DNA from 3 places in the Lysinibacillus sp. NPDC097195 genome. Region 1 is predicted to be linked to each of the others. Evidence: riboswitches for the same ligand, from Rfam matches in the RefSeq annotation. Region 1 holds a riboswitch; each other region holds the start of a gene.
What was found. A riboswitch is a leader RNA that binds a small molecule or an ion and turns the genes downstream of it on or off. The one in region 1 is predicted to bind S-adenosylmethionine.
Positions count from the first base shown of each region.

Region 1 (5,491 bases):
TGCATATAGATTTTGACAGTATTACGATTGGGCATTTCCCGGAAGAAACATTATATTTAAGCAGAAATATTGAAGATTCCACAGAAGAACAGTTTGTGAAAGCAGTGTCGGACTTTATCGATGAATTGGACCGCTCCCAGCTTGATACTGGCTATCCAATTGGCGGTATCACTAAACGGGAGCAAGTTTTAGTTGGTAACTATGATAATTATTGTTACTTATATATGGAGCAGCCGCATCCGCAAGAAGGGCATCCGTATTTCAAGGCGATTGAAGGGGACTTTATTATTGGCTACCATATTGGTTTATCCACAACACTTGGACAAACATATGAACGACTATTTAAGGTTATGGAGAAAAATGGCTATGAGCTAGGGCAGTATGCATATGAAGAATACATTTACGATGCTGTCATCAAAAATCGTGAAGAAGACTATGTAACGAAAATTATGATAGAAATCGTTAAAAAAGCAAAGTGATTTCATAAAAAAAGAATCTACGTCAATGCAGTCCTGCCGCTGCAAAGTAAGTAGATTCTTGCTATTTTACTTGTAATGGTATGCGCTAGCTCTTGGATTTTGGCGCTGGATTTTATTAAACCATGCTTGATCCTTTTCTTCTTGCTGTAAGGTGTTAACAATGGATGAAGCACAGTTTACACAAATTTTCGCTTGTGTAATTTTACCGCATCGTTCACATGGTGCACCAAGATTAGGGAAGATTGAAGTTTTTAATTTCCCTGTCTTCACCCATTTATAAAGTAAGTCCGATGAAATGCCTGTTAATGCAACAATTTCATCATTCGTTAAGTGACGATGATTTTTCCTTAGTAAAAAATGATGTAATTCTGAGAAAATATCTTCTTCTCGTGCATCTATTTTCTTCCCGGACAGCAGCATGCGTTTCCTCTCCCTTCCCAACTATTTAATAATTTCATGTGTATTGTCAGCGACATTTTGCGGGTGCTCGTCATATTTATAGTTTTCCCAACGAGTACGTGCTAATTTGCGATATTTATTTGAAACACTACGATCAGCAATCAAGCGTGAGAAGCCTTTTTTTGCTTCTACAATATCGCCGAGGCGAAGACTTAATTCAGCATGTAAGTATTGAATACGTTCACTACCCTCTTGATTAGAAGCAAAAGATTTACTATAAAAATCTCTGGCTGCTTGTAAATAGTGAATTTCCGCTTCACTTTCATTTTTTAAACGATACAGCCAAGCTATTTTTAGTGCGATATTAGCCATTAAAAGCGCCTCTTCCATAGAAGCTTTTGCGACGAGATAGGCTAATTTGTAGCTAACAATGGCATCATCAATAGTCCGTTCCTGGCAGATGTTCATAGGTTTTTGGAGTTCTTTAATATACAGTTCGTCGATTAGTAGCATAAAAGGTCCGTACGTTCGTGTCATCGATTTATGGTAGGCATATCCGCAATGCGGGCATACGGCAACTTCATACAGCAGTGGATTTAAGCCTTCGTAAACAGGCATAAAATCAGATTGCTCTTCGACTACTTTAAAACGATTCGGACGTACCTTATAGGTTGTATATTGTTTTTTGCAAAATTTACAATCCACATTACTTTCGTAGTAGTAAATATTAAAACCCATATGAACCAACTCCTTTGCATCGAGTTTTTTTACATTTCTTTAGTTCTATTTAAATAGTGAAAACACTCGTTCAATATATGTAATGGAAATTTACTATTTTAGCTATTCTATGTTTTTAGTTTACGCCTTATCGACGGTAAATGTTTGCTTAAATATACTGGCAATAGTATTTATCGGTGGTTTATATGTAAAAGTTAAATAATTTAAATCTACTTTATTAAATTACATCTGACAGACCTAGAACCCTCTTTTTAAGAAAATTTATAAGTAGGTTTATTATAATATATGTAGGATTTTTTTACTATTCAATAATATGCTAATGCAAGAAAGAAATATTATTATTTATCAAGTACAATAAAAAGGGGTGATACCTATATTTTCCTAAAAGGAGCTTATAATTGAATGGACTGTAAAATTATATTTTTTGATGTCGATGGCACGCTCATTAATTATGAGGATGGTTGTATTGAAAGTAGTACAAAAAAGGCACTACAAAAACTAAAAAATAAAGGCATTCGATTAGTAGCTGCGACGGGGCGTCCGTTTTCTATGTGCCACACTTTGCAAGAATTAGGTATTGAAACATTTATTACGGCGAATGGTGCGTATGTTCAACATGGGGACCAAATAATTTATGCTAGTACTATCGCACAAGATATAGTAAAAAGTGTAAAAGCATTTGCTGATGACAATTATAATAGCTTGTCATTTTTCACCAATCAATTATCAATGAATGGAGTGCATCATCCTGCAACACTACAGGCTATGAAAGAGACATTATCTATAGCTGAATATCCTCCAATTGATGATAATATTTTAAATAAACAAGTTTATTTAATGTGTTTATATGTAAATAACCAGGACGAGAAAAAGTACATTACACAATTTCCTCATTTAAAGTTTGAAAGATGGCATCCAATGATTACAAATGTTTTACAAGTGGAAGTATCAAAATCCATTGCGGTTAAAGCCGTACTGAAGCATTTAAAGCTGCGGCCCGAAGAGGCAGTTGCTTTTGGTGATGGGGATAATGATATTGAGATGTTCAAGCAAGTTGGATATGGGGTTGCAATGGGGAATGGTAGCGTAGCATTAAAAAATATAGCTGATATGATCACGCTGAAATCGACTGAAGAGGGCATTGACTATGCACTGCAAAAGCTGCAGCTGATTTAGGTAAATACGATAAAGGGAATCATAGTAAATAACTGAATTTAGCAAAAAATAAAACTGTAAAGATTGTACAATATTACTATACATGTAATAATGAATAAATCTATGCAAAAATCATTTTAGAATAAATGGACTTTAAGTTGCTTATGTTAATGTAAGGACTAATAGAAAAATTTAGGCTTTAGGTGGGGTAGATCATGGTACATCATGTGCAATCTCTAATTGAACATTACGGGTATTTTGGCATTATACTGATACTAGTTGGAGGGATTGTCGGGTTGCCACTTCCTGACGAAATTTTTTTAACTTACATAGGATACTGTGTTTATCGTGAAAACTTAGAACATATTCCGACATTAATAAGTGCTGCTGTGGGCGCTGCGGGGGGCATTACACTTAGCTATTATATAGGCTATCGTTTTGGCTTACCGTTATTACAAAAATATGGACCTAAAATTCATATAACTACGCAAAAAATAGATTATACTAGAAAATTATTTAATAAAATTGGTCCTGTGCTGTTACTAATTGGCTTCTTTATTCCAGGTATACGGCATATCACAGCCTATATTGCTGCTATTAACAATTATCCTTATAAAAAATTTGCTGTCTACGCCTATGCCGGTGCTATCATCTGGACATTTACCTTCATTACGTTAGGGATAGTATTAGGAAATAAATGGCGCTATGTTGGCTTGTATTTATCTCAATACAGCCTGTATGCAATACTACTGTTTATAGTCCTACTGGTTATTGTTTACTTAATAATTAAAAAAAGAAATACGATGAAATAAAAAGGTCTGCTTCATTTGGAAGCAGACCTTATTGTTTATAATTAAGGCAAAATAGCAAATGAGCGCACAGGGAAACCAGATGCTTTCTCTGGCTTTGCCACAATATTAAAAATAACAGCTCCTTTTGTAGGTAGCTTATCTAAGTTGGTCATTAATTCAATTTGATATGTATCCTGATCTAATACAAAGTATTCGCCATCTAACTTGCCATTTTTGCGAAAATCAGCCGCTGAATCCGTGTCAAAAGTTTCGTGGCCGATAGCACTTATTTTCCGTTTTGAAAATAAAAATTGTAATGCTTCTAATCCCCAACCTGGAATATGGTTATGACCATCTTTGTCTTTATTACTGAATAAATCCTTGTCAGGCCAACGTTTACTCCAATCTGTACGCAGTGCAACAAACGTCCCTGCTGCTATTTCTCCATGCTCCGCCTCGAAATCTAAAATATCTTGTACGCTTAATGTGAAGTCATGATTCGCTTCAGCTTCCTTGGATTTATCAATGACAATAAGAGGAAGAACAAGTTCTTTTAATGCTAATTCGTCTAAATAACGAGTATCCCGAACGAAATGAATCGGTGGGTCGATATGTGTGCCATATTGCCCCGGAAACGTAAATTGTTGTGCGAGGAAGCCGTCATCATGAGTAAATAACGTTTCAAATTTTGCATCCTCAAACATGAAGAAGTGGGGTGAGTTAGGGCCGAATGTGTGTGTTAAGTCGATCCATTGTTTAGATTTTAATAGTTGTAATGCTTGTAAAAGTTCATTTGACATGATAAATCCCTGCTTTCTTTATTAGTAGTGGTGAAACAATTCCATCATGCAATACGAACAGCAAGAGGTACACCATGGCGAACGCCTACTTTGAGCACCGAGCTGCTTCCTTTACTATGCTCTGTTTTTCCGCTGTAGTCGCCGCCGCTCCATTACGCTCGTGATGATAGTTCAAAAACAAAAAAAGAGCCCTACTTGTAGAAGAGGACTCTAATGCTACTGAAGTCTGTCTTCTCATCTTTTTGCGAATATCGCCAATTGGAATTAGCACCATGCCTAAGACTGGTTGCTGAGACTTCGTAGGGCCAATCCCTCCATCTCTCTTGATAAGAAAAAATATATAAATATTCAGAAATATTAATAAGAAATACTTTAGCATAATTTAAAATAGTTTACAAGTTCGATAGGAGTGCATGGTTATAAAAATTACAACTCGGATATAGATTGCGATATAACTGGATTCTCTCATATTTTACGTTATAGTTTTTTGTTCTTTCAAAACGAGGCATAAGCTAATTTGATGTATAAATTTAGTCGTACATATCAAATAAGATAAAAAAACAGCAAATTAATACAAAGTTTTTGAGAAAACAAATAATTCAGATAATATAGTTTTTTTGTATTATTTTCAAATGGATAGTTAAATAACACTGATTTATCTCTTGATTATTGAATTGTTTTATATGATTATTTAGAATTATTATAAATAGATTTGAGGGGGTGTGATACGATGGCACAACAGATTCTATGTGAAGTCAATAACTGCACGTATTGGGGTTCAGGAAATAAATGTACTGCAGAGGCTATTTTCGTTGTTAGTCAAAACGGTCAGCGTGCATCCAATAGTGAAGAGACAGGATGCAAAACGTTTACACCTGAAGAGCATTAATGACGGTAGAAGCCGAGACTTAAGCAAAAAAGTGTTAGATTGATGACAATCAATCTAACACTTTTTTGCTTTGGCATTAATACTGAATGTTCTAGTATAACCAATATAGTTTTCAAGTTTAGTAGAAGGCTCTTTTCCATCACCAATACAACGTGACGGCTATACTACAGCATCCACCTTCTTTTAAGACAATACGAATATTGTCAGGTGTATATTTTGCTTCAAATTTCGTCGTCACAC
Region 1 covers NZ_JBIWDP010000005.1:177,109-182,599, reverse strand. Annotated here, with positions in the region: gene ACIQXI_RS19175 (MerR family transcriptional regulator) at 1-479, shown strand, start outside; gene ACIQXI_RS19170 (hypothetical protein) at 546-899, opposite strand; gene ACIQXI_RS19165 (DUF2225 domain-containing protein) at 921-1,616, opposite strand; gene ACIQXI_RS19160 (Cof-type HAD-IIB family hydrolase) at 2,019-2,792, shown strand; gene ACIQXI_RS19155 (DedA family protein) at 2,987-3,583, shown strand; gene ACIQXI_RS19150 (cyclase family protein) at 3,625-4,362, opposite strand; SAM riboswitch class I at 4,594-4,695, opposite strand; gene ACIQXI_RS19145 (DUF1540 domain-containing protein) at 5,093-5,251, shown strand; gene ACIQXI_RS19140 (YuzC family spore coat inner layer protein) at 5,391-5,491, opposite strand, start outside.

Region 2 (5,491 bases), on a different contig from region 1:
AAACTTCTTTTACTATAAATCCTTCTTCTTTAGCATAGATAATTTCATTGAAAGCACTATGTCCAAAAGTTTGTTGCCATTTCATTTCAACTGTCGAAAGTAAGTTTTGAATGGACATGTTGTTCACAAAATGCTGACTTTCATTTAATTCATAAATAAAATATGCAGTTATATTTTGTGCACAATAGACATTTCCCATTTCTAACACTCCTTTTCGATCAGTTTTTTAAGTGGGAGTAACTACTGGCTATGTAGCTACTCCCTTTATTCAAAAGTGGGGGAGCACTTATGAAAACAAATGTTTGTTCGTTTGTGTATTACACGGTTTCACTTTGTTCGAGGTTGGTAGCCGAGCGAACATTTAACTTAATTCCTAGTATATAACATGGTATTCACTAAGTCAATAAAACTTATAAAATTACTTGGTATTAATGAAAGCAATAGCCGAATGAGGCTATGAGTAATGTTGCAACGTTATACGCATTACCAAATGAGGCATTTCGAATGAGAAAATACGTTAACGCTACGACACCATCCATTTCTATTTTTATGCTTCTACTGTTTGTTCAGTAGTTGTTACTTGTGCGATAGCTTGCTCTAAATCTGCAATAATATCCTCTACTGCTTCTAGTCCGATTGATAAGCGAATGAGCGACTCGGAAACGCCAGTTTGGATAAGTTCCTCTGCAGATAATTGTTGATGTGTTGTAGATGCCGGGTGAATAATTAATGATTTGGCATCGCCAACGTTTGCAACGTGTGAAAATAATTTTACGTTGTCTATTAATTGACGCCCTGCTTCACGGCCACCTTTAATGCCAAATGTAAGCACTGAACCGAAGCCATTTTTTAAATATTTCTTCGCTAAATCATGGGAAGCAAAATCCTCTAATCCATTATAATTTACATATTCCACAGATGGGTGGTTACGTAAATACTCTGCAACTGCTAACGCATTTTCATTGTGTTTAGGAATTCGCAAATGAAGCGTTTCTAAACCTTGCAATAAGTTAAATGCAGCATCTGCACTTAATGTTGGTCCAAAGTCACGAAGTAATTGTACACGCAGTTTTGTGGCAAATGCAGCCGCTGCAGTATCAATTCCGTAACGTAAACCATGATAAGACGCATCTGGCTCTGTAAAACCAGGGAATCTTCCCTGAGTCCAATCAAATTTCCCAGCATCTACAACGATGCCACCTAACGTGGTACCATGACCGCCAATCCATTTTGTTGCTGAATGTACAACGATATCTGCACCGAAATCGATTGGTGTTGCTCCGTATGGTGAAGCAAATGTGCTATCAATTATTAACGGCAAACCATTGTCATGCGCAATTGTTGCTACTGCTTCAACATCCAGCACTTTTAAACTCGGGTTGCCATAAATTTCAGCGAACACTGCTTTTGTATTCTCATTGATTGCTGAACGGAAATTTTCAGGATTCGTTTCATCTACGAAAATCGTTTTAATACCGTAGTTTGGTAGTGTATTTGCTAATAAGTTATATGTGCCTCCGTATAAAGAGCTTGCTGCTACGATTTCATCCCCTGCTCCTGCAAGATTTAAAATAGAAAATGCGATTGCTGCTGCACCTGATGAAAGTGCTACTGCTGCTGTACCACCTTCTAATAAAGCGACGCGTTTTTCAAATACATCTACAGTCGGGTTTGTAATACGTGTATAAATATTACCCGCTTCTTCTAATGCGAAAAGACGTTGCGCATGAGCAGTGTCTTTAAATACGAAAGCTGTTGAACGATACACTGGTACTGTTCGAGAACCTGTCACTGGGTCAGGCTCTTGACCACCGTGTAATAGTAATGTTTCTGGTTTGAAATTCGACATGTTTTCTTCCTCCTTAGTGGTTTTGACGATGGTACCGGAGATGAGGAGGATTTATGTGTAGAAAACAAAAACCCTCTTCAGTTAAGAAGAGGGTTGCGGTTGCAAGTTTTCCTCCCCTTATCTGCCAGATCCAAGTAAGAATCTGTAGGAATTAGCACCTTAGCAAGTTCGTCACTCACTGGTTGCCGGGCATCATAGGGCCTATTCCCTCCGCCGCTCTTGATAAGAGTATGTGATTCAATTTCCATCGTTGTTACACAGTATAAACATAGACTTTTTTTCTGTCAACAGTAAAAATTATTTTTTTCTGAAACTTCTGTCTGCTCCATTACGTAATAAGAGCACATATACTATATTAAACTTATAAATTGAAAGGAGCATTTGTTAATGGAAAAAGCCATGATATTTTTTATTATGATTGTTATTGGTTATTTAATTGGCTGCATTCATGGCTCTAAAGTGGCACAATTTTTATCAGGTGTAGATTTAAAAAAGGCTGGGCATGGCAATGCCGGTGCCTCCAATGCAACCCTATCGCTCGGCTGGAAATACGGGGTTTTAGTAGCAGTAATTGATATTGGTAAAGGGGTCCTTGCCGTACTCTGTGCCCTCAACTACCTTGCCACACATGCCTCAAACTATACTGATATACAAATGTGGCTCTTAATTTATACAATGGCTGCTAGTGTTATTTTAGGTCATAATTTCCCTTTTCATATGGGCTTCAAAGGTGGCAAAGGGACAGCATCCATTATTGGCATTTTACTTGCCGTCGATTGGAAAGTCGCGTTAATTGCACTTATATTATTTGTTATTTTATCTTTACTAACAAACTATTTAATCATTGGAGTGCTTGAGTTTTATCTTGCTTTTTGTATGGCGACCTATTTATGGATACCTGGCATTGGCCCAACTATTATTTCAATTCTACTGTTATGCTTAGCACTCATCTTGCATATCGAAAATATCAAAAGGCTACTCAATGGTACCGAACCGAAAGTAACATCTGCCTTTAAAAAATCGTTATGAATTAAGATGGGTGCCAGGCACTAAAACAATTTCCATGCTAGGCATGTATTTATGACCTCCAGTAAAAATCCACGTAGACTCCAGCTTAGAACGCACGCAACGTAAGCGCAGACACCTTGCGCGTTAGCGAGGGTTGCGGCTTACTATGTGCCCGCGGAAAGCATCGCCGTAGTGGACAACAAACGCATAACAAAAAGAGTTAGATTGATAGCACTCAATCTAACTCTTTTTAATATATTATTTAGCAAACGATGGATCTAGCATTGTACCGTTCTTCGCTAAATTCACATGCCAAGAAAGTGCTTTTTCTAAAATATGTGGTGTATGATGTCCACCTGTCGCTTCATTCGCTTCGTTAAAGTACGCCCATAACTGTTCTTTATAATCTGGATGCGCACAGTTATCAATAATACGGCCTACACGCTCTTTAGGTGCTAAGCCTCGTAAATCTGCAACGCCTTGCTCTGTGACGATAATATCGACATCGTGTTCAGTATGGTCTACATGCGAAACCATCGGCACGATACTCGAAATTTTGCCGCCTTTTGCATACGATTTCGTTACAAAAATACCTAATCTTGCATTACGAGCAAAATCACCAGAACCACCAATACCGTTCATCATCTTCGTACCTGAAACATGTGTTGAATTGACATTTCCGTAAATATCCAATTCAAGTGCTGTATTGACCGAAATTAAGCCGAGTCGGCGGATAATTTCAGGATAGTTAGAGATTTCCTGTGGGCGTAATACTAATTTATCAGCATATTTTTCAAAATTCCCATAAACGCGGTTTCCTACTTCTTCAGATAGGGTAATAGAAGTAGCAGATGCAAAGCTTACTTTTCCGGCATCCATTAATTCAAATACTGCATCTTGTAGTACTTCTGAATACACTTCTAAATTCTCAAACTCAGAATCTTTGAAGCCTAGTAATACAGCATTTGCTACTGACCCTACTCCTGATTGTATTGGTCGTAAACTCGTAGTTAAACGACCTACTTTAATTTCTTCACGCAAGAAATTCAGTAGGTGACTTGCCATAATGTCCGTTTCTTCATCTGCAGGGACAATTGTCGATGGCGCATCTAAAATATCTGAAATGACAATGCCTTTTACTTTATCTAAATCTAGTGGAATACCAATTGTGCCAAGACGATCTGACGCTTTTAGCATTGGAATTGGATCGCGTTTACCCTGAGGTCCTGGTACAAATATATCATGCACACCTTCTAATGCATCAAGCTGAGCTACGTTTAGTTCGATGATGACTTGGTCTGCTTCTTGCACGAAAATCGGAGAGTTACCAACTGAAGTTGTAGGAATTAATAAGCCGTCTTCTGTAATGGCAGTAGCTTCAATAATCGCAAAATCAATAGGACCAATAATACCTTGACGTACTAGTTCCGCATTGTGTGATAAATGGGCATCCACATATGTGATGTCTCCACTATTAATCTTATTACGAATACCTGAATCAGCTTGGAAAGGGCTACGCTTGCGAATAACACCAGCTTCTGCTAAGTATTGGTCAACTTCTGGCCCAAGAGATGCACCTGTATATACATCTACTTTGAAGCTTTCTGTTTTCGCTTTCTCTACAAGTGCAAGCGGTACCACTTTTACGTCACCCGCACGTGTAAATCCACTCATACCAAGTACCATGCCGTCCTTAATCCAAGATGCTGCTTCTTCTGCTGTTACAACTTTGTTTCGTAACTGTTCATTACGAAGCTTTTTTGCTAACTTTTCATCCATTCCTTATTCCTCCATCCCACTTTTATTTACTTCAACTAGATTATTTGCCCTTGCCATTGGTACACCCAACCAATGTAAAAAAACAGGAGATAAATAACCTGTCGCCATACATAATTTTACACTATTCAGAAGATTTAAGCTATATCTAACAAAATAATTTACTTTACGATGTATTTTTCATTGTTACTATAACGGCAATTACTCTAACACTTTTTGCTATACCGTTGATATCTGCTAGGGCGGTGCTTTTTTGTCGGCACTACGTAAACAAGAAAGAATAGCTTTTTAAAAGTTGTGTCTCATGCTTTGCTAAATGATAAGAAACGTTCTAGATGGAATCTATCATTCGATTTTAGAAAAAAAGCGTGCTATGCTTTTTATAAAATGGGTAAAAGGGGATTTTTAAATGGTAAAAGAATTATTACGTAGTCACTCTTCTGTTCGTATTTATGATGGCAATCCAATATCTAAAGAGATTGTCGAAGATTTAATTGCTACTGCACAAATGGCTGCTACATCTCACTTTGTTCAAGCATATAGCGTAATTTGGGTAACAGACGAGGAGAAAAAAGAGCAACTAGGCTTACTTTCTGGAAATCCACGTCAATACGAAACGTCGGGCGGTGCTTTTGTTTTTTGTGTAGATTTTAAACGACTGCAAATGGCAGGAAAATTAGAGGGCGTTGATATAGTTGCGGATTCTGCAGAGAACGTGCTCGTTGGTGTTGCTGATGTAGCATTATTTGCGCAAAACTTTGTAATTGCGGCTGAATCTATGGGATATGGCATTTGTTATATCGGCGGTGTGCGTAATAAGCCTGAAGAAATTAGTGAATTATTTAATCTGCCTGATTA
Region 2 covers NZ_JBIWDP010000003.1:226,606-232,096, forward strand. Annotated here, with positions in the region: gene ACIQXI_RS16325 (hypothetical protein) at 1-199, opposite strand, end outside; gene ACIQXI_RS16330 (O-acetylhomoserine aminocarboxypropyltransferase/cysteine synthase family protein) at 548-1,849, opposite strand; SAM riboswitch class I at 1,964-2,078, opposite strand; gene ACIQXI_RS16335 (glycerol-3-phosphate acyltransferase) at 2,237-2,878, shown strand; gene scpC (succinyl-CoA:acetate CoA-transferase ScpC) at 3,116-4,636, opposite strand; gene chrR (class II chromate reductase ChrR) at 5,043-5,491, shown strand, end outside.
Region 2: it holds a riboswitch for S-adenosylmethionine, as region 1 does, so the genes downstream of both, ACIQXI_RS16330 (O-acetylhomoserine aminocarboxypropyltransferase/cysteine synthase family protein) here and ACIQXI_RS19150 (cyclase family protein) in region 1, are expected to answer to the same signal.

Region 3 (5,491 bases), on a different contig from region 1:
AAAACATGCACGTGAATGTTGGGTAGTACTTGAAGCTGGTGCAGATGCAGCGAAAGTAGAGCAAGAAATTGTGACAATGCCAAATTACTTTGATGAGTATAACACAACAGTAAACTTTATCTCTGAAGAAGAATTTAATGCTAATCATACAGGTATGCCACACGGTGGTTTTGTTATTCGCAGTGGAGAAAGTGGTGCTGACGATAAACAAATTCTAGAATTCTCTTTAAAACTTGAAAGTAATCCAAACTTTACGTCAAGTGTACTGGTAGCTTATGCTCGTGCAGCACATCGTTTAAGTCAAGCGGGCGATAAAGGAGCAAAAACAGTATTGGATATTCCATTCGGTCTGTTATCTCCAAAATCTGCTGCGCAATTACGTAAAGATTTATTATAATTAAAAAGCAAAACCCGGTTATCTAAGATGATAATCGGGTTTTTATTTATAGAAGGGGTTGAGAAAGCGCCACACACGAGGGTGGCATCGACACAAAAAATAGTGAAGTCGCCACGAGAGATAGTAAAATCGCCAGTAAAATCATCAAATGTGCTACAAAAGCTACCAATTTTTTCACGACACTTCCCATAATCCCCACATAACAGTAAAATAGAGTAGGTTAGGGGGATTCTATTTTGAAAGATCAACGCTTTAAAATTGCGCATCGAGAGGCGCTCATTGGCATTGGACTTGTTATAGTTAACTTTGCTATTTGGTACGGCTTTGCATATGGCTTAGGCTCGGGGGATCCATCAAAATATACGTATATTTTAGGCTTCCCAGCTTGGTTTTTCTATAGTTGTATCGGTGGAACTGGATTTATGATTGTATTAATCTGGCTCGTCCTGAAGTTCTTTTTCAAAGAGGTACCATTTGAGGAAGAGGAGGTGGATGAATAATGCATTGGCAAGTCATTTTTCCGCTCCTATTATTTCTAATTATTATTTTTGGTATTGGTATTTGGGCCAATAAGCATGTCCGTTCATCAAATTCATTTTTACAGGAATATTTTCTTGGTGGTCGTGAAATGGGCGGCTTTATTCTAGCGATGACGATGATTGCTACATACGGGAGTGCAAGTAGCTTTATTGGAGGTCCAGGTGTCGCTTATAACAAAGGGCTTGGCTGGGTGCTATTAGCAATGGCGCAACTACCGGCAGGTTACTTTGTGTTAATGATTTTAGGCAAGAAATTTGCCATTATTGCTCGCCGTTATCAAGCAATTACATTAATTGATTTTTTACGTGAGCGCTATAAAAGTCATGTTATTGTAATTTTAGCTGCCATTAGTATTATTGTCTTTTTATTTTCTGCAATGATGGCACAGTGGGTCGGGGGAGCACGCTTAATTGAATCGTTAACAGGTTTAAATTATACAGTGGCACTCTTTATATTTGCTGCTTCGGTATTAATTTATGTCATTATCGGTGGCTTCCGAGCGGTGGCATTAACCGACACAGTACAAGGTTCCATAATGGTTATTGGAACGGTTATATTACTCATTGGGACAATCGTTGCAGGTGGGGGAATTGATCAAATTATGACATCCCTTGTTGCAGAAAATCCAAAATTAGTGACGCCATTTGGTGCAGAGGGTGAATTAACACCTTTATATGTCTCTACATTTTGGATTTTAATTGGGGTTGGTGTCGTTGGGCTTCCACAAATAGCCGTTCGTGCGATGAGCTATAAAGATTCTAAAAGTATGCATTTAGCCATAATAATTGGCACCATTGCTATAGGGACGATTATGTTCGGCATGCATTTGATTGGTGTGCTAGCCCGTCCAGTAATTCCTGGTATCGAAATTGGCGATAAAGTGATGCCGCTCTTAACACTAAAAGTTTTACCGCCATTTTTAGCAGGCATTGTACTAGCAGCACCAATGGCAGCGACAATGTCAACGGTAAATGCATTACTTATGTTAGTTAGTTCAACAGTCGTGAAGGATATTTATTTAAATTACGTGAAACCAACGGCTAATGACGGAGAAATTAAACGTGCTAGCTTTATTGTCACGACAGTAATTGGCTTGGCTGTTGTTGTTTTTGCGTTAAATCCACCAGATTTATTAGTTTGGCTTAATTTATTTGCCTTTGGTGGTCTAGAAGCGGTCTTTATTTGGTCAGTCGTCCTAGGTTTGTATTGGAAAAAGGCTAATAAATACGGTGCAATTGCGTCTATGATAACAGGCATGACATTCTACATTATCATTGATCGCTTTTATCCAACAATCTTTGGCATGCATACGGTGACAATACCGATCATAGCATCCTTAGTAATCTTTGTTATCGTCAGTTTATTAACGGCCAATAAATTTAAGGATGAAGATTTATTTATCTAAATGCTAAGCACCTTGAGTGATACAACACTCGGGGTGTTTTTCTTTAAATAAAAAAAACCGCTAGCAAGTTATATGCTAACGGCGTTCATTTTAATAAAATACTTTATCAAGATTATATTTTGCACGGAATGTGTTAATCGCATATGTTTCGTAAATTTCACGTTCCATTGGATCATCAATTTCGTACACTTCAATTTTGAAAATTTCATCACGGTATTTTTTCATCGGTGATACATTATCTTCAAAATGCTTTTTAATACGTTGACGGATTTTACGAGCTTTCCCTACAAATAAAAGTTCATTTTTTTCGTTGTAGAATAAGAAAATACCGCCTTTTTCACGCGTGATTTTATGGAAATCAATAAAACCATGGAAAGGTGGAATTTCTACATCCCCTGGTTTTAATACTTGCTCGCGTTGGCGAATTACTAAGTCTGGTTTTGGGAGTTCAATTTTAATCAAAATACTCACGTTCCTCTCTGTTACTAAAGGTATATGTTAACATAATACCTTCATGATTACCATTAAGATTTAATTGTTTCATTATTTTGCTTCTATGCTTTTTATTATAAGGCATAAAATAAACGATATGAAGTAATAAAGTTATACTAGTGTTCAACAAGTAATAGGCTTTCATTCATTTAATCACAAAATATTCTATGTATTATTGAAATTCTTAATTGTTCATGATACAATTCTGTTTAATTGAATAATCTTATCAAGAGAAGCTGAGGGATTTGGCCCTATGACGCTTCAGCAACCTCTAACATTGTTAGAAAGGTGCTAATTCCACCAAAGGATTTTCCTTTGAGAGATAAGAGTGAACGTGATAATAATCCTTCTCATTCTTGCTCTTATGGAATGAGGGGGATTTTTTAATTTTACATAGAGAGATAAATTAAAGAAAAGGGGAATACAACATGCCAATTAATATTCCGAAAAACTTACCAGCTGGAGAACATTTACGCGAGGAAAAAATATTCGTAATGGAGGAAGACCGTGCAAAAACACAACAAATTCGTCCATTAAACATTTTAATTTTTAATTTAATGCCTGAAAAAGAAAAAACAGAGTTACAACTGCTACGATTGCTGGGGAATACCCCGTTACAAGTAAATATTACTTTTTTAAATACAGCGACACATGAATCAAAAAATGTGAGTAAATCACATTTACAGCTATTTTATTCGACATTTAAAGAAATTCGCCATCGTCGCTTTGATGGGATGATTATTACAGGTGCACCTGTAGAAAAAATGGCATTTGAAGAAGTGAATTATTGGGAAGAAATTTCGGAAATAATGGATTGGTCTGCGAAAAATGTTACATCTGTCTTGCATATTTGTTGGGGTGCGCAAGCTGCATTATATCATCATTATGGTATTGGCAAATTTGAATTACCAGAAAAATGTTCTGGTGTATATTCACATGTAATTACAGATTTAACGGTTGATCTTGTTCGCGGCTTTAGTGATTTATTTACAGCACCACATTCGCGCTATACATCGGTTTCAATCGACGAAGTACGCAATCACCCTGCATTGCGATTATTATCCTACTCAGAAGATGCTGGCGTATTTATTGTTCAGTCAAAGGATAATAAGAACATTATGATTACGGGTCACCTAGAATATGATGCAACAACTTTAGCTGATGAATATGGTCGTGATGTAGCAAAAGGGATTGATATTGCGGTGCCAGTTAACTATTTCCCGAATGATGACCCTACAAAAGAGCCGATTAATACCTGGCGCGCACATACCCATTTATTATTTTCGAATTGGCTTAACTACTATGTGTACCAAGAAACGCCATATGAATGGGATTTTGTAGACGAAATCGAATATCATATTTAAGATGGCACGATTTTTAATATAGTAAAAAAGACTCCAGTTTCTCAAGCGTTATTTGAGAAACCGGAGTCTTTATTTTTAACTTATTGCAAGTCTGTTGTCTTAGGATTGTTTGTTTTTTCAGGTGTAGTTTGTTCTTTAGGTTCCTCGGGTTTAGCCTGTTTTTTAGGTTCCTCGGGTTTAGCCTGTTCTTTAGGTTCCTCGGGTGTAGCCTGTTCTTTAGGTTCCTCAGGTGTAGGTTGTTCTTTAGGTACCTCAGGTGTAGTTTGTTCTTTAGGTACCTCAGGTGTAGTTTGTTCTTTAGGTTCCTCAGGTGTAGGTTGTTCTTTAGGTACCTCAGGTGTAGCCTGTTCTTTAGGTACCTCAGGTGTAGTTTGTTCTTTAGGTACCTCAGGTGTAGTTTGTTCTTTAGGTTCCTCGGGTGTAGCCTGTTCTTTAGGTTCCTCAGGTTTAGTTTGTTCTTTAGGTTCCTCGGGTGTAGCTTGTTCTTTAGGTTCCTCGGGGATAGCCTGTTCTTTAGGTTCTTGCGGTTTTATCTGCACTTTCGCTTCTTGTGAATTACTTGATGTATTTTGCTGATTTTGAGCATTTTTTATGTTGCGTATTTTAGCGACAATTAGAAGTAATATAGCTAGTAAAACAGTGAAGACAGCAGAATACAATGGCCAAATTTTTTGATTATAATTATTAGAGTGAACGATATTTGGATGGGCGATTTGTGCTAGTGCAATCATACACATGCCTAATGGTAATATAAATGGGCGAGAGTCTTTAATTTTGAGTACGTGTCCTAACCCAATGACAGTGGCATAAAAATAGATAAATGTTCGGATATAAATAGATATAATCCACATGATAGCCATAATAATTTCGATACGCTCAAAAAAATTACCGATAGAAATTCTTTGTGCTAGTGCATAGCTAGGAAATGTTTCAATGGAAGTATTCGTTGGCCCAATCACAAGTGTTGATAAGGCGATAATAATGATTAATACGCCCCCTCCAATTATGGTACCAATATAAAAGCCTTTTTGTGCTGATTTGATAACATTGACACTTGAAGGAAAAAACATGAGTAAGACGACAAGTGGAAATGAAAAAATACTCATAAAAGTTAATGTGCTAATTAATAATGGTTTTGTCTTTGTTTCAAAAATAGGTTGAATGTTTTCTATATTAATTTGTGGTGAAATACAAATCATAAATACAATGAAAATGAACATAAATATCGGAAATAGTAGTTCCGCAGAGCGTGCAAATACTTCAATGCCTAAATACGAGGCAAAGACAATAATA
Region 3 covers NZ_JBIWDP010000001.1:1,185,534-1,191,024, reverse strand. Annotated here, with positions in the region: gene ACIQXI_RS06120 (diaminopimelate dehydrogenase) at 1-397, shown strand, start outside; gene ACIQXI_RS06115 (YhdT family protein) at 634-897, shown strand; gene panF (sodium/pantothenate symporter) at 897-2,342, shown strand; gene ACIQXI_RS06105 (nucleotide excision repair endonuclease) at 2,433-2,804, opposite strand; SAM riboswitch class I at 3,055-3,163, shown strand; gene metA (homoserine O-acetyltransferase MetA) at 3,263-4,198, shown strand; gene ACIQXI_RS06095 (GerAB/ArcD/ProY family transporter) at 4,279-5,491, opposite strand, start outside.
Region 3: it holds a riboswitch for S-adenosylmethionine, as region 1 does, so the genes downstream of both, metA (homoserine O-acetyltransferase MetA) here and ACIQXI_RS19150 (cyclase family protein) in region 1, are expected to answer to the same signal.